DNA from 4 places in the Sphingobacterium sp. UGAL515B_05 genome. Region 1 is predicted to be linked to each of the others. Evidence: riboswitches for the same ligand, from Rfam matches in the RefSeq annotation. Region 1 holds a riboswitch; each other region holds the start of a gene.
What was found. A riboswitch is a leader RNA that binds a small molecule or an ion and turns the genes downstream of it on or off. The one in region 1 is predicted to bind thiamine pyrophosphate.
Positions count from the first base shown of each region.

Region 2: it holds a riboswitch for thiamine pyrophosphate, as region 1 does, so the genes downstream of both, thiS (sulfur carrier protein ThiS) here and OK025_RS05535 (TonB-dependent receptor) in region 1, are expected to answer to the same signal.
Region 3: it holds a riboswitch for thiamine pyrophosphate, as region 1 does, so the genes downstream of both, pnuC (nicotinamide riboside transporter PnuC) here and OK025_RS05535 (TonB-dependent receptor) in region 1, are expected to answer to the same signal.
Region 4: it holds a riboswitch for thiamine pyrophosphate, as region 1 does, so the genes downstream of both, thiM (hydroxyethylthiazole kinase) here and OK025_RS05535 (TonB-dependent receptor) in region 1, are expected to answer to the same signal.

Region 1 covers NZ_CP109907.1:1,353,094-1,358,791, forward strand. The annotation lists gene OK025_RS05520 (lipopolysaccharide biosynthesis protein) at 1-1,466, opposite strand, end outside; gene OK025_RS05525 (acylphosphatase) at 1,511-1,792, opposite strand; gene OK025_RS05530 (amidohydrolase family protein) at 1,910-3,085, opposite strand; TPP riboswitch at 3,314-3,439, shown strand; gene OK025_RS05535 (TonB-dependent receptor) at 3,494-5,698, shown strand, end outside.
Region 2 covers NZ_CP109907.1:4,448,405-4,454,102, reverse strand. The annotation lists gene OK025_RS18220 (alpha-L-rhamnosidase) at 1-1,521, opposite strand, end outside; TPP riboswitch at 1,682-1,777, shown strand; gene thiS (sulfur carrier protein ThiS) at 1,837-2,043, shown strand; gene thiC (phosphomethylpyrimidine synthase ThiC) at 2,095-3,909, shown strand; gene OK025_RS18205 (thiamine phosphate synthase) at 3,906-4,523, shown strand; gene thiE (thiamine phosphate synthase) at 4,469-5,101, shown strand; gene OK025_RS18195 (thiazole synthase) at 5,098-5,698, shown strand, end outside.
Region 3 covers NZ_CP109907.1:5,972,475-5,978,172, forward strand. The annotation lists gene OK025_RS25010 (PCMD domain-containing protein) at 1-445, shown strand, start outside; gene OK025_RS25015 (acyl-CoA dehydrogenase) at 629-1,708, opposite strand; gene pnuC (nicotinamide riboside transporter PnuC) at 1,695-2,312, opposite strand; TPP riboswitch at 2,368-2,512, opposite strand; gene OK025_RS25025 (malate:quinone oxidoreductase) at 2,527-4,026, opposite strand; gene fabG (3-oxoacyl-[acyl-carrier-protein] reductase) at 4,539-5,282, shown strand; gene OK025_RS25035 (acyl transferase) at 5,556-5,698, shown strand, end outside.
Region 4 covers NZ_CP109907.1:4,072,911-4,078,608, reverse strand. The annotation lists gene OK025_RS16505 (dienelactone hydrolase family protein) at 1-272, shown strand, start outside; gene OK025_RS16500 (hypothetical protein) at 302-1,552, shown strand; gene OK025_RS16495 (VanW family protein) at 1,677-2,519, shown strand; TPP riboswitch at 2,583-2,675, shown strand; gene thiM (hydroxyethylthiazole kinase) at 2,758-3,561, shown strand; gene thiE (thiamine phosphate synthase) at 3,551-4,183, shown strand; gene thiD (bifunctional hydroxymethylpyrimidine kinase/phosphomethylpyrimidine kinase) at 4,180-5,019, shown strand; gene tenA (thiaminase II) at 5,006-5,662, shown strand.

The DNA of each region.
Region 1 (5,698 bases):
GCATCTTTATTTACGAATCGCTTGAGCTGATTTCGTTCCATCAAAAATACACCTCCAATGTAAGCAACTAAAAGCCCATTACCAACGAAGACATTATGATTAAACACAAAGTAAGAAAGGTAGGAGAAACATATTCCCGCGAATATATACATCAGGATCTTGCCCAATTTATAAGGTATAGGATAATGTTTTTGCCCCCATACATAAGATAGCACAACCATAGAAAAGTAGGCCAGAAATGTGACTATTGATGCGCCCACATAACTGTATCTTGGGATCAGATAATAATTTGCAACGATGGTAATTCCTGCGCCTACCAATGAAATATACAAAGCGTAACGTGTTTGGTCAGAAAGCTTATACCAGACCGAAAGATTCATATAGATTCCCAACAGCACATAATTGAATAGTAATAGCGGAACGATGAAAAGTCCAGACCAATATAAGTCACGAGTTTCCACATTTCCTTTAATAAAATACTTCAGCCAGTCAATATTAGCTGTAATCCCCAGCATAACTAACATCATGGCAATTACGAAATATTCCATAATCAACGCATAGGTCTTCTTTGCATTAGCATTTTTTGCATAAGAAAAGAAAAATGGTTCGGCGCCCAACCGAAAAGCCTGAACAAAAATGCTCAGAAACATCGCTAATTTTCCAACGGCCCCATAGATCCCCAGATCGCGATCACCAATATCCTTAGGCAGGTAGATTGGCAACACAATTTTATCTAAATTTTCGTTGATGATATAAGAAATATTAGCTATTAAAATCGGAAAGCTATACGATAGCATCTTTAAGATTAGCTGCTTTTCGGGTTTAAAATAAAACCCTTTCATTTCAGGCAGGAGCAACAGGAAGGTCGCCGCACTTGCCACAATATTAGAAATAAATACATAACCTATCCATTCATTTCTATACCAGCCGGAACACCAAGTACCCAAAGCACCACCATCTTTTATCAGATAGGGAACTAGCGCAATAAAGAATAGGTTAAGAAGAACCATAATACCGATGTTGGCCAATTTGATAGTACCAAATCGAATAGGCCTTCCCTCCGATCTCAATTTCGCAAAAGGAACAATAGCTAATGCATCCAATGCCAATATGAGGGCGAAATATTTTACATAACTCTCGTAATCGGCATTGTAAGTTCCCTTATTCAACCAACTACCAATGGTGCCAGCAAAGACAATGGCCGTTATAAAAAATAATGTAGCCAAAAAGGCAATGACGATAAAACTATTATTGAAAACCTGCTTTTTATCCTTTTCTTCGACTTTTTGGAGAAACCTAAAAAAAGTAGTTTCCATACCAAATGCCAAAACAGCATTGATCATGGATGCCCAGGCGTACATGTTGGTAAATATTCCGTAAGAAGCAGGTGGGTATTTGAGGACATACAATGGCGTCATGACGAAATACAGCATACGGGCTATAATCGTACTCAGGCCATAAATCATGGTCTGTCCGGCGAATTTTTTAAGTACTGACAAGGCGAAACGGCTTAAGATTGAACTCTTTTAACTACTTCAAAATTGGAAAAGCCCTTCATTTCGCCTTCCTTTACCTCAACACTTTCAACGATTGCACCCTCGGGCCCTTCTTGGCAGAACTCCAACAGTGAATCTAGTGCAAAATCGTCGCCCTCGCCCTCGATATAAACAGAACCATCTTTTAAATTGACAACAAAGCCCCTAACACCCACTTGATCTGCAACCGCCTTGGCTGTCAATCTAAAAAAGACTCCCTGTACTTTACCTCTTATTGAAATATTCAAATGTTTCATCTGTAACTTATTTTTTCTTCCATCGGTCAGATGGAATTTACCATGACTATAGTGTTGTTATTAAAGTCATGAACGGTTCAATAAGAGCAAAAGTACAGAAGTTTGGGGAATTAAATACTACGCTAAACGTTTTACCTTAACATCTTCATTGAGGCGCATGTGTTCCATCCCTTCCAACAACACAATCCCAGGTTTTTTACCCACTTCGAGTGACCCAAATTCATCCTCAATGTTCAACGCGATAGCACCATTGATTGTGGCCCATTGAATGGTCTGCAAGAAGTCGAGATCCTCAAAGTGCGCATGCAACACTTTTAGCTCCTCCAAAATGGACAATGTATCGTTTGAAGCTAAACTGTCTGTTCCGATGACTAAACGCTGTCCGGCATTCATAAAATTCTGAACCTTTGGTAATGTTCCCTCAATATAAAGGTTGGCCTTTGGACAGAGACACCACATCACATCACGGTCCATACGTTCTACAAAATCCAAATCTTTAAGAGAGGTATAGGTGTTATGAACCAACAATAATTTATTTGGATAAGGCAAATAAGGAAGATAAGACTGAATCGAATTTCTTGCCTGCGCCTTAATCGCATCAGCATTTTTCCCTATACTTTTATAAAAGTCCAAGAACTCACCCATTTTATAACGGAACAGTTTATTCTCCTCTTCACTTTCTTGATTGTGAATACTGATAATATTTGTTTCCGAAACCATCTTCTTGAACTTTTTGAAAAGTACCTTCGAACACGAGTATGGGGCATGTGGCGTAATCGATACATGGCCATTCCTAAACTCCTGGGTCAATGATTTAGCCTCCTTTAATTTAAAGTCCGCTTCATCAGGTTCAATTCCAAGCACCTCCACAAACGTGTGATACAGGATCTGAGAATCTTCCTTTAATTTTGATGAATTATCAGTGTTGGCGTGATCTCCGACTGCGACAATACCATTTTCGTACATCTCTCTATCGGCTTTAGCCATCGCATCGTCGATTTTCTTCATCGATGCCGATCGCGTAGTCATCACCTTACTCAGAAAGCTTGGAAGTCCTGTCCCTTTAGGAACAATACCTTTCATATGCGACAATTCAATGTGGCAATGTGAATTGATAAAACCTGGAATTATCACTCCTTCATATTTCTCAACCTTAACTTTATCTGCAGGTGTAAATGAAGTTGGGTCATAGATACCTTGAATTACTCCCTCCTCATCTACCGAAACAATACCGTCTTTTATCGGCATTGAAGTAATCGGTAGAATATAATTAGCGCTTAAATATTTTAACATTTTATCTCCTCACTATCAATTTAGTAACTAAAATTTTTTGACCTGTATAAATACATACCTCTAGTAGAAAAATTCATGCCAAGGTACCTAAAAAGAACAATATATACCAAAAACAACAATTTCCATAAATTTTTAACCAAAAGGAAATAATATCATAAATCCGCACTTTTCCATTTGTCATAAATTACTTCTTTATACTTCATTTCAATTTTAAATTTATATATTCGCAACGTCGAATAGGGGTGCCTTGTTTTGTCAGGAACACAAATAAAGGCTGAGATTATACCCAACAGATTAAATTCTGTGCACCTGATCCAGATAATGCTGGCGTAGGGAGAGGTTAGTTAAATAGTGCGGTCATAGTAACCCCTTGCTATGATTTGTTTAACTCAAACAAAATACATTACCATGATCAAATTTTTGATTTGTAGCTCCTTAGCTACTATTTCAAGCCAAATTGCCATTGCGCAACAAAATCTGACAATTAGAACTATAGACAAGAGCAATCAAAATCCCTTACAGAATGTCTCGGTGTCCATAGATGGACAGGCACCCATCACTGGCCAATCGGACAAAAATGGACTGATTAAACTATATCGTATCAATGCAGGTAAGCACCAGATCCAGGTATCATCACTTGGCTATAAGACATGGAGTCGAAATGTGGATGTTAAAGACAATTTGGAGCTTACGGTAGCATTAGAACCAAGTACTATTCAAATGGAAGAGGTGCTTGTTCAATCTACCCGTGCCAAAAGAAATGCTCCTACAACCTTTAAAAACATCTCCAAAGAAGAAATAACGCGTAACAACCTCGGCCAGGATATCCCATTCCTTTTAAATCAGACTCCATCCGTGCAGGTCAATTCCGATGCCGGTGCAGGCATTGGTTATACCGGAATGACAATCAGGGGATCGGATAATCAACGAATCAACGTAACATTAAATGGAATCCCTTTAAATGATGCGGAGAGTATGGGTTCATTTTTTGTAAACCTTCCCGACTTTGCCTCTTCTACCGAGAGCATCCAAGTTCAGCGCGGTATTGGGACTTCGACGAATGGTGCCGGATCATTTGGAGCCTCATTAAATATTCAGTCCAATACGTTAGTCGAAACCCCTTACGCAGAACTCAACAATTCATTTGGCTCTTACAATACCTGGAAAAATACAGTCAAGGTAGGTACCGGACTAATCAACGACAAATTTGCCTTCAATGCTAGATTATCCCGTATCAGCAGCGACGGTTATATCGAGAGAGGTAGTTCAGACTTACAGTCTTTCTATGTGGACGGAGGCTATTATGGCAAAAAACATATTTTAAAAGGGATTGTATTCTGGGGAAAAGAAAAGACATATCAAGCCTGGAATGGCGTTCCTGAACCATTGATTACTGGCGATCGATCGCGCATGGATGACTATGCAGATAATGCACTCGAAATCTCGGGCGCAGAGAAGGATCGTTTCATGAACGCAGGCCGGAATTATAATCTATATACGTATCAGAATCAAACAGATAATTATACGCAGAAACATCATCAACTTCATTATACCAATATCCTGAACGACAAATTGACACTCAATACAGCCCTACACTATACAAGAGGTTATGGTTACTATGAAGAAATGAGACCGGGAGATAAACTAAGTAAATACGGTTTGCCTAACGTCATCATTGGTAAAGATACCATACAAAAAACAGATCTCGTCCGTAGGAGATGGCTTGATAATTATTTTTATGGCATGACCTATGCCCTAAATTACAGACCGAATGATCAGCTTGAAATTACTTGGGGTGGAGCTTATAATCAATACAAAGGAAAACATTATGGCCAGGTGATTTGGGCACAATATGCATCAACCGGTTTTCTCGACGACAAATATTACTTCGGGAAATCACAAAAAAATGATTTCAGTAATTTCTTAAAGGTCGATTACAAACTAGACAAGTGGATATTAATGGCCGATATTCAATATCGGAATGTAGATTACCACATGTATGGTGATGACGATAAGGTAAAAAATTATAATTATCATCCTAAGTTTAATTTCTTGAATCCTAAAGCTGGGGCAACATATTTGCTAAATGACCATTCAAATGTATACGCTTCTTATGCCTTTGCACAAAAAGAACCTGTTCGCAAGGATTTTATAGAGAAAAATAGCGCCTTACCAGACCCTAGCCCAGAGAAAATGCAGGACATCGAATTTGGCTATCGCTTTACAAATGAAAAATTCAACATCGGATTGAATGGATATGGTATGTTTTACAAAGATCAATTGATCCCAACAGGCGAAATCAGTGATACGGGCTCTCCAATTCGACAAAATGTCAAAGATAGCTATAGAATGGGGCTTGAATTCGATGGATCATGGAACATCAGCAAACAGTTCAACTGGAAAGCAACAGCTAGTTTCAGCCAAAATAAAATTAAAGATTTTGAAGAGGTTATAGGTAATACAAGGATATTTTATTCAAAAACAGACATTGCTTTATCTCCGGGAACGATTTTGTCAAGTAATTTTTCTTATAGTCCGATAACATCACTTACATTCTCTCTTCTATCCAAATTTGTAGGAAGACAATATCTAGATAATTCATCTGCGAAAGAG
Region 2 (5,698 bases), 3.1 Mb from region 1:
AAGGTGCCCATCCCCTGTCCAGCCGTTCTTTTCCCGTTGCGGACAGTCTGTAGGATAGCCCATCAAATTGGACAAGTAGGCATTGTTAGTCGCTTTCCATAGTTTGTTAACCAAGGCTGATGATGTCTTGAGCTGTCCAATAACAGGCACATCACTATGCATAAAATAGGCGGTCACAGCCGAACTATCCAATGCAATGGCGGCACTACTGCTAACTTCGACATAACGAAACCCTTTGTAACCGAACTTGGCCATAAACTCATCATCGCGGCCACTTAAGGTCAATATATCGGTCTGAAAGGGCTCCTTTTCCTTATCGCCCCGATAATATACATCAATATTGGACTGATCAAGATGCCCATCGGCCTGCAATCGCTCACCATGCTTGATACGCAGAATAGTACCCGCAGCTCCTTTCACTTTAACTTTTGTAATCCCCGCCATATTCTGGCCCATATCGAACACATAGGTACGTTGGTCTATCTTTGTCACTGATTTTGGCTTATAGGACTTCACGAGCCGAATCGGAACCAGCTGTTGGGAAACGATATGTGCTGATGGTGCATTTCTATACTGAACAACCTGCCAGGCCGAATCATCGTATTTTGGTTTATCCCAGTTGGGTATTTCCAATCTTGCATCGTAATGCTCACCAGTGTAAATATTATTATAGGTGATTGGCCCCGAAGCAGTCTTCCACTGCTTATCCGAAACAATGGTTTCCGTAGTTCCATCTGTATAAACGATTTTCAGTTCTAAACAGAAGGTTGGCCGGGCCCGCCATGGTGCTTTATCAAAGTTCCAAACGGCCAATGGTTGGTGATTATACCAGCCGTTCCCCAAAATAACGCCAATGGCGTTCTCTCCTTTTTGAAGCTGTTGGGTTACATCCGTCACGACGTACAACGTACGTCGGTCAAATCGGGTGTACATGGGATCCAGACGATGGTCGCCAACGCGCTGGCCATTAATGGAAAGTTCATATAATCCTGCTGCGGCAATATATGCGCGGGCAGATTTTATCTGCTTATTTGCCTTAAATTCGGTTCTAAAATAAGGCGTTTCCCGCGCATGAATATCCTTATTGTCGCTGATCCACTTTCCTTTCCAAAGGTTTTGTCCCATCATGCCCGTTTCAAAAGACGCTATTGCCGAACGTGTTGATACACCATCCTTATCCCATACTTTAACCGTCCAGAAGTACTTGGTCTGTGGCTTTAACTGTGCGCCGTTATAGGGCACTAACATAGCCGAGCTGAACTGTTTGCCACTATCCCAGTTATCTTTGGTCTCTCGCAGCAGTGCCAGCGAATCTTGCCCTAAAAAGATCTGATAAGCCTGTTGTACCGCACCTTTACGTTGATCATCAAGTCGCCAGCTAAGTCTTGGGTGGATTGCATCGATACCCAATGGATTGACCAAATGTTCGCATGTCAGCTGCACGGCGCTGCAGTTGTTTTTAGGTTGGGCATAAGTGTTGCTAGCGATACACAACAGTGCTGTCAATAAAATCTTACGCATTGAAAGATACTATTCTTGGTGGTTATTAAATTGTTTTAGCTGATTCAAAAAACTAATATATCAATTATTTCCCACATATTAACCTGCACTGTCCTGTGCAATAAACCCAAGTCTGCAAAATAAAATTCTTGCAACTTTCATAAAAATAACCTTATCTTAGTCGCAACTTTAGGGGTGTCTGCTCGTGCAGGCTGAGATTTTACCCTTAGAACCTGATCCGGATCATACTGGCGTAGGGAAAAGTGAGCTGTCTACAAGGTGCATTGCTGTGCCTTTGTGTAGCCATTCCTAAAGTTTTACCAAAAAAATTAAGGAATGGAACTTACAATAAACCATCAGATTCGATTTTTCGACCCCACACTTACTTCATTGGAAAGCTTGTTGCTTTTGGAATTATCCGGCCAAACTCAGGGCGTGGCTGTAGCTATTAACAACAAAGTCATACCCAAAAAGGACTGGGCTACGACACCACTAAAACCGCACGATCAGATTATTTTAATCACCGCGTCCCAGGGCGGATAGCTATTCCCCAAAAATCAATCGAACCGAGTAATTCACCCCAATAAGAAAAAAATGACAGCTGAAAAAATTACGCAATCGCCCTTTCCAAATGCAAAGAAAATTTTTGTATCCGGAAAACTATTTCCTATTCAAGTCGCTATGCGTCAAATCTCCTTGAGTCCAACCAAATTAACGAATGGAGAAGTAGAAATTAATCCCCCGGTAACAGTCTATGATACTTCTGGACCATATACCGATGACACCGTCCATATCGATATCCGAAAAGGCCTCCCGCGCCTTCGCGAACAGTGGATCTTAGATCGTCAAGATGTCATACAGCTGCCTGGCACCAGCTCTGAATATGGGCAAAAACGCCTTTCTGATCCAACGTTGGATGAACTCCGATTCGCGTATAGCCATAAACCGAAAGTAGCCTCTCCCGGTAGTAATGTTACCCAATTACATTATGCAAAGCAAGGCATCATTACCCCAGAAATGGAGTACGTTGCTATCCGTGAAAACCAACGTATCGAGCAGCTCACGACCAGTACCCCCGGAATGGATCATCAGCATAAGGGACAGAATTTTGGTGCCAGAACACACGATAAAGCAATTACACCAGAATTTGTCCGTGAGGAAATCGCAGCCGGAAGAGCAATCATCCCCAATAATATCAATCACCCTGAAAGTGAACCCATGATTATCGGGCGCAACTTTCTTGTTAAAATTAATGCCAATATTGGCAATAGTGCTGTAAGCTCAAGTATAGAGGAAGAAGTTGAGAAAGCAGTATGGGCCTGTCGTTGGGGAGCCGATACCATCATGGACCTATCCACTGGCAAAAATATTCACGAAACCCGCGAATGGATTATCCGTAACTCGCCCGTTCCAATCGGTACAGTACCGATCTATCAGGCGCTCGAAAAAGTGAAGGGGGTGGCCGAGGACCTTACCTGGGAAATATTCAAAGATACTTTGATTGAACAGGCCGAACAGGGTGTTTCTTACTTTACCATACACGCTGGTGTACTGCTTCGTTATATCCATCTCACCGCGTCTCGAGTAACGGGAATTGTCTCCAGAGGAGGGTCTATCATGGCCAAATGGTGTCTTTTCCACCACAAAGAGAACTTTCTCTATACGCATTTTGAGGAGATCTGTGAGATTATGAAGCGATATGATGTTGCTTTTTCACTTGGCGATGGTCTCCGTCCTGGAGCCATTGCAGATGCAAACGATGCTGCTCAATTTGCGGAGCTAGAAACACTGGGCGAGCTCACCAAGATCGCCTGGAAACACGATGTTCAGGTGATGATCGAAGGTCCGGGCCATGTTCCTATGCAATTGATCAAAGAGAATATGGATAAGCAATTGGCTTGTTGTGACGAAGCACCATTTTATACCTTGGGACCCTTAACAACTGATATTGCTCCAGGTTATGACCACATCACATCAGCCATTGGAGCTGCGATGATCGGATGGTATGGATGTGCGATGCTTTGCTATGTGACCCCAAAAGAACATCTGGGCTTACCAAATAAAAAAGACGTTAAAGACGGTGTAATCACCTATAAACTAGCTGCCCATGCGGCCGATTTGGCCAAAGGACATCCGGGTGCACAATACCGTGATAATGCCTTGAGTAAAGCGAGATTTGAATTTAGATGGGAAGATCAATTCAACCTTTCCCTCGATCCAGATACAGCGCGTGAATATCATGACGAAACGTTGCCTGCGGATGCGGCCAAAGTGGCTCACTTCTGCTCCATGTGCGGTCCCAAATTTTGCTCGATGAAAATTACGCAGGAAATCAGAGATAGTGCCGCACAAGGAATGCGGGAAAAATCGCAGGAATTCATCGCACAAGGAAAAGAGATTTATTTATGATCATCGCTTTGACAGCAGCAGAAACGATCCCTTCTGAAAAAGGGATTATAGATGCTTTGTTCAAAGAAGGACTTGATATCCTGCATTTGCGCAAGTATCATTTTACGGACCTACAAATGTCCAGGTACGTTGAATCTATAGATTCAACGTACCTGGACAGATTGGTCCTACATTCCCACCCTCACCTATCGGCTGAGCTCGGAATCGCACGTATTCATATGAACGAAAAGAATAGAAAGGATAGATCAACAAATCAAATGCTCTCTACAACAATCTGTTCGACATCTGTGCATGATATCGATCAATTCAATAGCCTTGATGAATGTTGGGCCTATGCTTTTCTAAGTCCATTATTTCCGAGCATCTCAAAAGTCGGGTATGGAGTGTATAATGCAAGGTTGGATCAGCTCCCGTCACGCTCCAACTTTACTGTTGGTCTCATCGGTCTTGGAGGGATAAACCAAGACAACTGCCTTATTCCGATGCAGCAAGGTGCAGATGGAATTGCCTTATATGGTACTTTATGGAAGCACCCTGATCCAGTTCAAAATTTTATAGCATGCAAACAAAAACTATGGAAAAACTCCAATATATATCGCAGGGACAAACATTAACTGAACAAAAAAATAACATACTGAAAGCGCTGGATGCGGGGGCCAAATGGATACAGATCCGATGGAAGGAAGCCGATGAAAAGAGCCGCTACACGCTTGCAGAACAGATCAAGCAAACCTGTTCCGAATTTGGTGCCAGCTGTATCATCAATGACCATCCTTCACTTGCAGCAGCGGTAGACGCTGATGGCGTACATTTGGGATTGGATGACTGCAGCGTCACAGCTGCCCGGCACCTATTGGGTGCAGGAAAAATAATCGGCGGTACTGCCAATAGCTTTGCGGATGTAAAACGTAGAATAAGTGAAAACTGTGACTATATCGGACTCGGACCATTCAACTATACCACAACAAAACAAAAACTAAGTCCCCTATTGGGGATTGCAGGATATGAGAACATCATCCAACAAGTCCGCCTAGCAGGCTTGCCCCCTATTCCAATATTCGCAATTGGCGGTATAAGCCAACTTGAAGATATCCAACAGCTATTAGAAATTGGAGTTTACGGTGTAGCACTCTCCGGAATCGTAACCAAGACTCCAAACATTGTTTCATCCATCAATAAAATTTTATTATGAGCAACCTACATATAGCCGATCGCGTATTTGAATCCAGATTATTTCTGGGTACGGGCAAATTCGGTAATCTCACAGAAATGAGCGATGCCATTGTGGCTTCGGCCTCCCAATTGGTCACTGTTGCCCTCAAACGAATCGACCAGACCAGCGCAGACGACAGTCTCATCAGTGCGCTCGATCTGGCGGCGATCCATTTGCTTCCCAATACTTCGGGAGCACGAACTGCTGAAGAAGCTGTGCTCGCGGCCCAACTTGCACGGGAAGCATTGGAAACCAACTGGGTAAAGCTGGAAATTCATCCCGACCCCCGTTATTTACTGCCCGATCCTATTGAAACCCTGCGTGCAACTGAATCGCTGGCCAAACTGGGTTTCGTTGTCATGCCCTATATTCACGCAGATCCAGTACTTTGTAAAAGATTGGAAAATGCAGGTACAGCAGTTGTTATGCCTTTAGGTGCTCCTATTGGTAGTAATAAAGGGCTTCGCACACTGGACTTTCTCGAAATTATTATTGAGGAGAGTAATGTCCCTGTGGTTATAGATGCTGGGATCGGAGCTCCATCCGATGCTGCCAAAGCCATGGAAATCGGAGCGG
Region 3 (5,698 bases), 1.7 Mb from region 1:
TGGAGGAGCTTCTAGATACGTCAATGGCTTGGGAAACGGTTCGGATGCAAAAAGAACCGACAAAGCCGAAATACAGATTCTTCTACAGAAAAGATGGGAAGATAAAGATGGAAATGTTTATGCGAAACGCATTGCTACGGGATGGAAATTATTGGATAAAACCGTAAGCAACTGGATAAACCAATATCGTCTACCCGTGAACTATGGAGATATCAGTAAACAAGGCTATTATACATCAGATATGCGGCTAAAAGATAATTCAGATGCTTATTATACTAGAAATAGCAAAGGTGCTATCGTTCCAATCCATGAAGTAGGCTGGGGAACTAAAGATGACGCCGTAACTCATTTAATTGTACAGTTTTCTTCTAGTAATGGCGGTGCTTATATTGGAAATACCGAGAGCCGCCTTTGGGTTGATAATGTTGGCCTGGTTTATGAGTAAAAGTGTAAAATTATAAATAGATTGTAAAAAGGATCAATACAGCTTAAAAATGCGAGTTCTAAGGATCTTAATTGGTGAATCCAAAGAAAAAAAATTGGCACAAACTCAGCGAGCCGCTGTATTCACCGCATAAATTTACATTCCTAAATAATAAGAAAGACCATCAAATGATGGTCTTTCTTATTACAAATCCTTCTGTAATAACTTATGTTGCGAAGCCGTAAAAATATTCCGGAAGATTATATTGATTTCATGATCAATGGCGGCCCCCGAAATTCCGGTATGCGGATAGAGCCTTATTGTATTTGTCAAGATAGATTCCACAAAATCTCGACTTTGCACCCCTATCTGTTCATAAATCGCTGCATTATCATTGCCATCATGAAGATTTACCCAAGAAAGAGCGGCCAAATTCATTACTGTTTCCCTCCGATTAACATAATCTTGCTGAAAGTCATCGAGTACCCTAAACGCTTCTTTACTTTCAGTCTTCTCCCATTTGGATTGATTGCTTTTTAACACAAATAGTTTTTCGATTAAATCCAGAAAGCGCTTATACATTCCCGTAAAGTTGGCCAGTAAAGTCAATTCCGCAAAAGGCATAAAGGGATATTGATACAACAGCTCGCTACGTGTACTTTTTGCCGCATCAATCTCAAAAGACTGCCTACCATCAACGAGTATGTCTTCCAGCGAAAAGGAATGCGAAGCCGTAGCCTCCAATCCAAATGTATCCCAGTCGTAATGCACCAGTACATGGTCACGATCCACAAAAAATGATTTTATCAGTGGTTCACCTTTTTCGTCCAAAACGGGTTTTCCTGCCTCCTGAATTGCAGCATTTAAGGTAAAATGGGTTAAATGAGGAGCTCCGGTAGCATATTTCCAAAAACCGCGGAGCCGATAATGTTCCCCTTCACGTGTAGCTGTACCTGATGCCTGTCCACTGCCGCCAAAACAAACCCGATACGTTTTGAAAATCTGATCTCCTAAAACCGGATCAATAAAACCGACAAAGAGATTTGCTCCCGAGCATAACGTTACTGTCCAGGCTAATCCCCCATCCCAATAAGCCAGGTCAGCCAATAAATTGAACCCTTCAGGTAGACTTAATCCCAATCCACCCAATGCAGGTGGAACCCAGATCTTAAACCATTTCCGACGAAAAATGAGCTCGAGTTGTCCATCCGACAATGTTTTCTGATGGATTCCCTTAGTCTGATTATCTTTCAGAATGGCGATATCTTCGCTACTGAGTTGCATATCTTTCTTCACTTATTATTCTCCTCCAATTAAAATATCCACTAAATGCCATAACAAATAAAAACAAAGTCAAACCCGAATAAAGAAATAACCCTTTATGGATCAATAAAGGAATTGCCATCAGATTACTAATATTCAACAATATCCAATTTTCTATCTTCCGTTTTGCCAATAACCACATCCCTGCCCAAGCGGTACAGGAAACTGCAGAGTCCCAAAGCGGTACATCCGAATCCGTTAAATGTACCAATCCGAAATAAAACAACAGAAAAGCGAGAGCGCAGATTCCCCCTACTATCCACCATTCTTTCGGCTCACAATGCGTTATGGGAGCAGCAACATCACTACTATATTTCCAATAGATCCAGCCATAGATGCTCATGACCAAATAATAGAGATGTAGCAATATTTCTGCATATAGTTTCGCATGGAAGAGTACGTATACTGAAATTAAGATACCAATAATCCCAAAAATGTAATTGATCGATTTATTTTGACGGGAAAACCAAACCTGTAAAATACCAAAGGATACCCCTAACCATTCCGCGATGGTGGCCTGTTGGATCTGTTTTATAAAAGCTTCGAAAATTGTTTCAGAAGTCATCGCCTTGTTTATTATTTCGTGTAATTCATAATAAACCTATGGGAGAAAAACGGACGTTTTTATTGAAATTAAATCCCTACGCCAGCATTACCTGGATCAGGTATATAAAAGCGATTGTATAAGGAGTTACAATCGCTTTTATTGGGTATAATCTCAGCCGAGAATGACCATGGTCATTCCAAGCACCCCATAAGTATATTTTCTGTCGAATTGATTATTCTATATCAATCAATTTCAACGCTTTGTGCGTCCGCGTACGCGTTTCTTTACATAGTTGCGCATCATCGTTCAATGATTTCCCATGTGAAGGAATCATTTCACGTAGTTTTTTACGGTATTCATCTGACTTCGCACGTTCAGGGAAACATTTCTTCAACAGGCTGATCATGATAGCAACTGACGTCGAAGCACCAGGAGAAGCTCCTAATAGCGCAGCAATAGAACCATCTGCACTAGAAACAACCTCTGTACCAAATTCCAAAATTCCACCTTTCTTTTCATCTTTCTTGATGACCTGAACACGTTGTCCTGCTTTCTCGATAACCCAATCCTCCAATTTAGCTGTAGGCATAAATTGTTTTAAAGACTCTAGTTTATCTTTTGGTGACTTCATGACTTCAGTAATAAGATACTTCGTCAAAGGTAAGTTGTCAAGTCCGGCGGATAACATCGGGCGGATATTGGACAATTTGATGGAAGCAGGTAGATCGAAGTAAGACCCCTGTTTTAAGAATTTAGTCGAGAAACCTGCATATGGTCCAAACAATAACGCTTGTTTGCCATCAATATAACGTGTATCTAAGTGCGGTACAGACATTGGAGGAGCACCAACAGAAGCTTTTCCATACACTTTCGCATGATGTGTATTTATGATCTCTTCATTTACACAACGTAGCCATTGGCCCCCTACAGGAAATCCGCCATAGCCTTTCGCTTCTGGTATTCCAGATTTTTCCAACAACAACAACGAGTGGCCACCGGCCCCAATAAATACAAACTTTGCTTTGATTTCTCTCTTTGTTCCTATCTTTAAATCTTTGACCTCCACTTCCCAACGGCCATCGTCTTCACGTTCGATGTCGATTACTTCATGGTTTAAGGAGATCGAAATATTTTCTTTATTTTCAAGGTTAGCGATCAAATCACGTGTCAACGACCCAAAATTAACATCGGTACCCAGATCCATTTTTGTCGCAGCAATTTTTTCATCGGCCTCGCGTCCTTCCATCATCAATGGAATCCACGATTTCAACAATGCCGTATCTTCGGTATACTCCATCCCTTTGAACAAGTTTTGGGTCGTCAATGTTTCCCATCTTGTCTTTAGGAATTTAGCATCTTTTTCACCAAAAACCGCACTCATGTGTGGAATACTACGGATAAAATTTTCAGGTTGGGCAATAATGCCTTTATCAACGAGGTAGGACCAAAATTGCTTAGACACTTCAAATTGCTCAGCAATTTTAACTGCTTTATCAATCTTTACAGAACCATCTTTCTGTTCGGGGGTATAATTTAACTCGCATAAGGCAGAGTGACCCGTGCCAGCATTATTCCAAGCGTCAGAACTTTCAGCAGCCACAACATCCAAACGCTCAAGAATTTCAATATTAACGTCTGGGCTTAATTCATTGATTAGAGTACCCAAAGTAGCACTCATAATACCGGCGCCGATCAGAACAACGTCAACTTCTTTATTTGATTTTTTGCTCATGTTTTTGTGATTGATGCAAATTTAATATAGTTTTTGGTAAACGTCCAAGTCTTTTGTCAAAAAACTGTACTTTTTAGAACCACTTATTCAAAAATACCATTGATTTATTAAAATAATCCTAAGTGAGCGATCGCTTACCGTAAAATTCTAAAATTGTTTCCGGAAAACACTCCCCCACTCCAAGATAAACACAAGGTCAGCACACAATGTTTTCCTATTTTAAACCGTTATTTATCGAAAGATTTTGTGTTATAATATAGTTTTAACATTTTTGCAGAACATCGAAAGGCAATAGTGTATACAATAGCTAAAAAACAAGATCATTTATTCGCTGATACGATGGTATCGAAAAAACACAAGCACTGTGGCATAACCAAGATAAACCAAATGGAAACGAGTTCATGTTTCGTATTGAATTCCAGTAACAGACAGGCTGTGAGAGAAAGACAGGGCGTTGAAAATGGACATAAATGCCTAAGTGTGAATAATTGAAGAACAAATAACTTATACAGATGAAAATACTTGAAGGAAAAATTGCTTTAGTAACAGGAGCATCAAAAGGAATCGGAAGGAAAATTGCAGAAGTGTTTGCACAACATGGTGCTAACGTCGCTTTTACATATCTTTCTTCTGTCGAAAAAGGACAGGCGCTGGAACAGGAGCTTCAGGCTTTCGGTACCAAAGTGATTGGTTATCGCTCTGACGCTTCAAAATTCGAAGAAGCAGAACAATTAATCAACGCGATCGTTGCCGATTTTGGAGGATTAGATATCGTTGTAAATAATGCCGGTATCACAAAAGACGGCTTGTTAATGCGCATGACCGAGGAGAATTGGGATGATGTATTAAATGTCAACTTAAAATCCGTCTTTAACGTTACAAAAGCCGCTTCGAAAATTATGATGAAAAACCGTAAAGGTTCATTTATCAATATGTCTTCAGTTGTGGGCGTTCAAGGAAATGCTGGTCAGGCAAATTATGCGGCATCAAAAGCCGGTATTATCGGGTTCACAAAATCTGTCGCAAAAGAGTTAGGTTCTCGTAATATCCGTGCAAACGTAGTTGCACCAGGTTTTATACGCACCGAAATGACAGATGTATTGGATCCTAAAGTTGTGGCTGGATGGGAAGCCGGGATTCCATTGAAACGTGCTGGAGATCCAGAAGACGTTGCCAATGCTTGTCTCTATTTAGCATCTGACTTATCGGCATACGTAACCGGACAGGTTCTACCTGTTGATGGTGGTATGTTATAAAAATTAACAATGTGAGGTCAAATTTTTTAAATTTGACCTCACATTGCCCCTTATTTATCTTTACTGCCCTACTCCGATCTATCCCTTAAACCTCAATATACTGAACACAGAGGGCTTTCCCTTTCCTTCTGATTACAGAATTTACAACCTCTGCATACCTGTATTGTTAGTACTAGCAAATAGCTTCAATAGATCTCCGATAAGAAGGAATCTATAAGTCCTCACAATATTTCCAAATTTTAGTTAATTTTGTCCATTAAATTTTTAAATGCCATGACGAACTGGAAGGATTTTTTTGAGATTAAAACCGAGGATGATTTTAATCAACATTGTTTAGATACCTACCAATTCCAAAGTCAGCATTGTAAGATTTACCGTGACTATATAAGGATCCTAGGAAAAGAAAAATCCCCGAT
Region 4 (5,698 bases), 2.7 Mb from region 1:
GCGGCCTATCCAAAGCTGCCGATAGACCCAATACTGCGATCAAAACAAAAGTACTCATTGAGCACCCAGCAGCCGATAAAAGTGTATCAAAAGAAGATTACGATGGATTGGTCAAGGAATTAAATGAAGGAAAAGCAGACTGGCAAATAATTACCTACGCAAATTCTGGACATACGTTTACGAATCCCGAGTCAGCCGAATATAACCCCGTAATGGCTAAACGTGCCTGGGAGCACACCTTATTATTTTTGAAAGAAGTATTAAATAAATAGCAAAATCAACAACAGCAATATCGACCCAAATGAATTATAACGCGAAACTGCACATTTATCCGATTATCATTCAGTTGTTGATATTGCTGTTATATAGTCCCAGCGCAGCATCGCAAACAGTAAAATCGCTAACCATAGCTAGCCCAACGCATGCAGTTCTTTTTGTAACCAATGAGTCCGATAAATCAACTGATTTTATCATGCGTCTACACGAAAAAAATGCTGCTGAGGTTTTCAAACAAGTGCCTTTTAGCACAACAAAGTTATTGGTCACAAAAACCGATGCAAAAAAACTTACATTCATCGTTAAAAATCACCAATGGACTATCGACGTATTGTCATTGAAGCAACGTCATGCCATGATCTTGTTTGATGGATCAGCCAAACCTAAGATCATATACGATAGTAATACCTATCTGGCAGCAGCCAAACCGATAGTAAACACCAGCGCACAAATTGCATCAACGAAAGCTTCGGTACAATATAATGCCCAACATTTCTTTGATTCAATCGCACAAGTTCAATTTATTCCATCCGGTCAATATGCAGCGGCTATTATCGCAAATCCCGCTCTTCCTCTTTATTACAGTCAGCGTAAGAAGATATGTGACGGCACTTATGTAATGCAGCAGTTTTCGGACGAAAATGAGGTGCAATCCGGTGCAACGACGACGACCGTATATCAAGAAGGCAAAGAGATCACATCGAACAATCTTTCCGGGGGAAATAATTATTACAACAAAAGGTTCTATAATCAAGTAGGACTTATCGACTCCATACAGTACCTTCAAAACAGTAAATGGAGCAGCAGTACAATTTACAGGTATCTCCCAAATGCCATTATTTCCTACGATCCTACATTTGAATCGGCGATGATTTATCACTTGAACAGTAAACTCCAGGTTATAAAAAGTGAATCCATTCATTTTGTCTATCAACGGAAAGACTGGACCATTTACAGTTATGATCAACAGAATCGAATTACTGAAGAGATTTCGGGCCGAAATGATCAAAGAGAAAGTCGCGTCCACTATCAGTATGATAGTCCGGAAACAAGTGACTATTCGCTGCGTCAGACCTTCGATCAATCAGACCGCCTGACAGCTGAAATCAAGCGATCCTACCGAGCCAACGAAACGATTGATGAGTTTTATTATGAGGGTGTATTACAACAAAAATCAATTGTAAAAGACCGCGGAAACTGTACCTACGAAAACTTGATATATAACAAGGAGGGACAGTTAACGGCAAAGTACATACAGGTAAGGAAAACCAACTAAACAAACTGAAAAACTGCGCTAAACTCCGGAAATAAGATTCTTGACTTTGATAAAAAATATGCGACAAAATACGGCAAAAAACACATTTCTGCACTAATTTTGATAGCGATACAAAAACGTCAAATTGAGAAAAAGAAAACTGATCAGTCAACGCCATCCCATACTCTACTTTTTTGCGGTATGGGTAAGAAGAGTACAAAGAAAAGTCATCTGGCTAATTGACAACAAAAAATACAGCACAGCTAAATCAGCTGAAAAACTTCCCTTTCGTATTAAGAAGCATCAGTCTGTCTTATTAAAAAAACTGGGCGAAAATAATATGCAATTGCAGATTAACAAAGTTACCAACCTGAAAATTGCAGCTGCACAGATTAATAGCATTCTGATCAGACCGAAGGAAACCTTTTCATTTTGTAAACTCGTTGGACTACCCACTGTAAAAAAAGGATATCTGCCCGGAATGGAGTTATCCTTTGGTGAAGCAAGAGCGGGTATTGGCGGTGGAATCTGTCAAATATCCAACCTCATCCATTGGCTTGTTATCCATAGTCCACTCACCGTCAATGAACGTTATCACCACTCTTTTGACCCTTTTCCGGACGATGGCCGTGTTTTGCCATTCGGTAGTGGAGCTACCGTCTTTTATAACTATCGCGATTATCAGTTCACCAACAACACGCCTTACACCTTTCAAATAAACCTCTGGTTTACAGACAAATGTTTAGAAGGCGAATTGAGGGTCGATCAAGAACTTGACTTTGCCTATCATGTCTTTGAAAAAGAACATCAATTTCTTAAAATTGACAATCAGTTCTTTCGTAAAAATGAGATTTGGCGCGAGAAGTTTTTAAAATTTCAGGGTGGAAAGATTTTGGAAACCGAACTTTTGACCAAAAATTTTGCCCGGGTTACCTATACCCCTGTTGAATATATTGAAATGAGTGCCGATCAAAATACGGTCGATTAATTCAACAAGCTAAGTGATCGAAAAATGACGGATATGAAAAGTCCACTTTTTTGTTTAAGTTTGGTCTGGCTTTGGGGGTATTCTGTATAGAATTGAGATAGTCCCTTTGAACCTGATTCGGTTTATACCGGCGTAGGGAAAAGCAAAAATCCACTGTACAGCATACTCCTTTACTGCACAGGCTATCGCTCTTCTTCCCGCCAAGGCCATACAGTACATCTTAGCATATGTAAAAGGAATGGAAGATTCAATTATCAATTTATTAGAGCAGCTGAGGGTCGAAAAACCCCTCGTACACAACATCACAAACCTAGTCGTGATGAACAATACTGCCAACGCACTTTTAGCCCTAGGAGCGTCCCCTGTGATGGTACACAGTCCATTAGAAGTACGCGAGGTTGTCGATATTGCACAAGCTCTTGTCATTAATATCGGCACCTTGAGTGAAGCTACTGCCGAAGCTATGCTGGTTGCTACCGAACATGCCAATACCATTGGACGGCCATGGGTACTTGATCCTGTTGGTGCGGGGATATCAGCATTCCGCAATGATTTATTATCCAATCTACTGGATCTCAAACCAACGGTTATTCGTGGAAATGCATCAGAAATCATGACGCTGTACAATTTCAACCAACCGAACACAAAAGGAGTCGACAGCACGACAGCGAGTAAAGATGCCCTCCGATTTGGCCAATTATTGCAAGAGCAAACCGGCTCCATTATCTGTATTTCTGGAGAAGTAGACTATATCCTTTCGGAAGAATACCGGGTTGAAGTCTATAATGGTCACCCTTTAATGACGCAAGTTACCGGACTTGGCTGCAGCGCTACTGCACTCATCGGGGCATTTTTAGGTGTTACAGACCACTATTTTGAAGCAGCAGTTGCCGGTGTATCCATTTTGAGCTTAGCGGGAGAACGCGCTGCCCAAACCGCAGCTGGCCCAGGTAGCCTGCAGTTAAATCTCTATGATGAACTCTATCAGCTCAATGCAGAACGTCTAAAATCAACGCTCAAGATCAAACACTATGCGCATTAATCCGCTGTTTCCCTACCCTTTATATTTAGTCATTTCTGAGCGCGACTGTTATCCTCAAAATTGGCTAAATGTCGCTGAAGAGGCCATTATTGGTGGCGTCGATCTTATACAATTGCGCGAAAAAGCTGACGATCCGGCCACATTTTTGGATAAAGCCATCCGTTTGAAAAAACTGACCGATCATTACGGTATTCCGCTCGTGATCAATGATGCCGTAGCAATCGCGGACCAGATCGGGGCATGGGGAATACATGTGGGGCAAAATGATGTGCAGCCGCTCGCTATTCGCGAAAAATATGGTGATAAATTAACCATAGGCTGGTCCATAGAAGCTGTTCAACAGCTAGAAAGTCAACAAATGTGCGCTGTCGACCACCTTGGTGTAAGCCCCATTTTTTCAACGAGAACAAAAGTGGATACGATAACCGAATGGGGAATTTCGGGTTTAAAGCAACTTAGGACTAGGACGGAAAAACCATTGATTGCAATCGGCAGCATGAATTTGCAAACCGCTGAACAGGCTTGGAAAGCAGGTGCAGACTCCATTGCAGTCGTTTCGGCCATCTGCCGAAGCCAAGACCCCAGACAGGCCAGTGCACAACTAAAAGAACTATTAAAATGACAAAAGATAAAAAATACCGCGTCCCTACCGTACTCAGCATTGCGGGGTTCGATGGTAGTGGTGGAGCAGGCATACAGGCAGACACCAAAACGATATCTGCATTAGGTTGTTATGCCATGAATGTATTAACCGCCCTGCCAGTACAGAATACACAAGGTGTAAGAAATATTTATGAAATCCCTACTGCAGCCGTCAAGGATCAATTGGATGCGATTTTTGATGATATCTATCCCGGCGCAATCAAAATAGGGATGGTACACAATATTGAACTTGTGAAGCTTATTAGCAGCTATTTAAAAGAATATAAAGGGCCTATCGTCTTTGATCCAGTCATGGTGTCAACGAGTGGACACAAGCTCATTCATGATGATACAATTCAGGCCTGCATAGAACTTCTTTTTCCTTTAGCAACGCTGATTACACCAAATTTAGATGAGGTAGGTGTCCTGGTGGACGAAGTTATAGACAATGTCCTGAAGATGGAAAAAGCGGGAAATACCTTACTGGCAAAAGGCTGTCAATCCGTTTTGATTAAAGGTGGACATCTCCGTAGTCAAGAGCTAACATCGCTATTATTCCAGCAAAAGAATCCACCAATTGAATTCAAATCACAAAAAATTAACAGCAAAAATACACATGGTTCGGGTTGTTCGCTTTCTTCAGCAATTGCGAGCCATTTGGCACAAGGCGTTGGTCTCGATAGCGCGGTAGATTTCGCATTGGCCTATATACACGCAGCAATAGCCGGTAGTAAAGATCTTCTTATTGGCAAAGGAAATGGGCCATTAAATCACTTCCATAACCCACTTAAACTTATTCAATATGAACTGGACTGATCAAGCCTGGGATTCTATAACAACTATTTATTCAGATATACTTGCCATGCCGTTTATCGTTCAGCTTAGTGATGGTAGTCTTCCCCTGGATAAATTTCAATTTTACATGCAGCAGGATGCTTTCTATTTAGAAGAATTTGGCCGTGTGCTCGCCTATATAGGTGCAAAAAGTGCGGATAACCAACAAGCATTGGACTATTTCGAATTTGGTCGCAATGCGCTTCTTGTTGAAAGCGCGCTACACGAAAATTATTTTCGGGAATTTGATTTAAGTGCTGCCGACGAGAGCAACAAGATCGAACCAACCTGCCATCATTATGTCCATTTTCTTAAAAGCGTAGCCGCTTTCGAGAGCGTCGAGGTCGCTATGGCGGCAACACTCCCCTGTTTTTGGATTTATAAGGAGGTCGGAGATCACATTGTATCGACAGCAAATACACAGGAAAATCCCTATTCCAAATGGATAGAAACCTATAGCGGTGATGATTTTGCACAGGGAGTGATCAAGGCCAAAAACTATGTTGACAAAATTGCTGCAGAAACTACTGCAACAAAACGGGAGAAGATGCGACAAGTATTTGTAACAGCTTCCCAATTAGAGTATCAATTCTGGTTAGCGGCCTATACAAGAAGGGTATGGTAAAAAGAATATTGCAAACAGTCGACTGTCCGATACCGA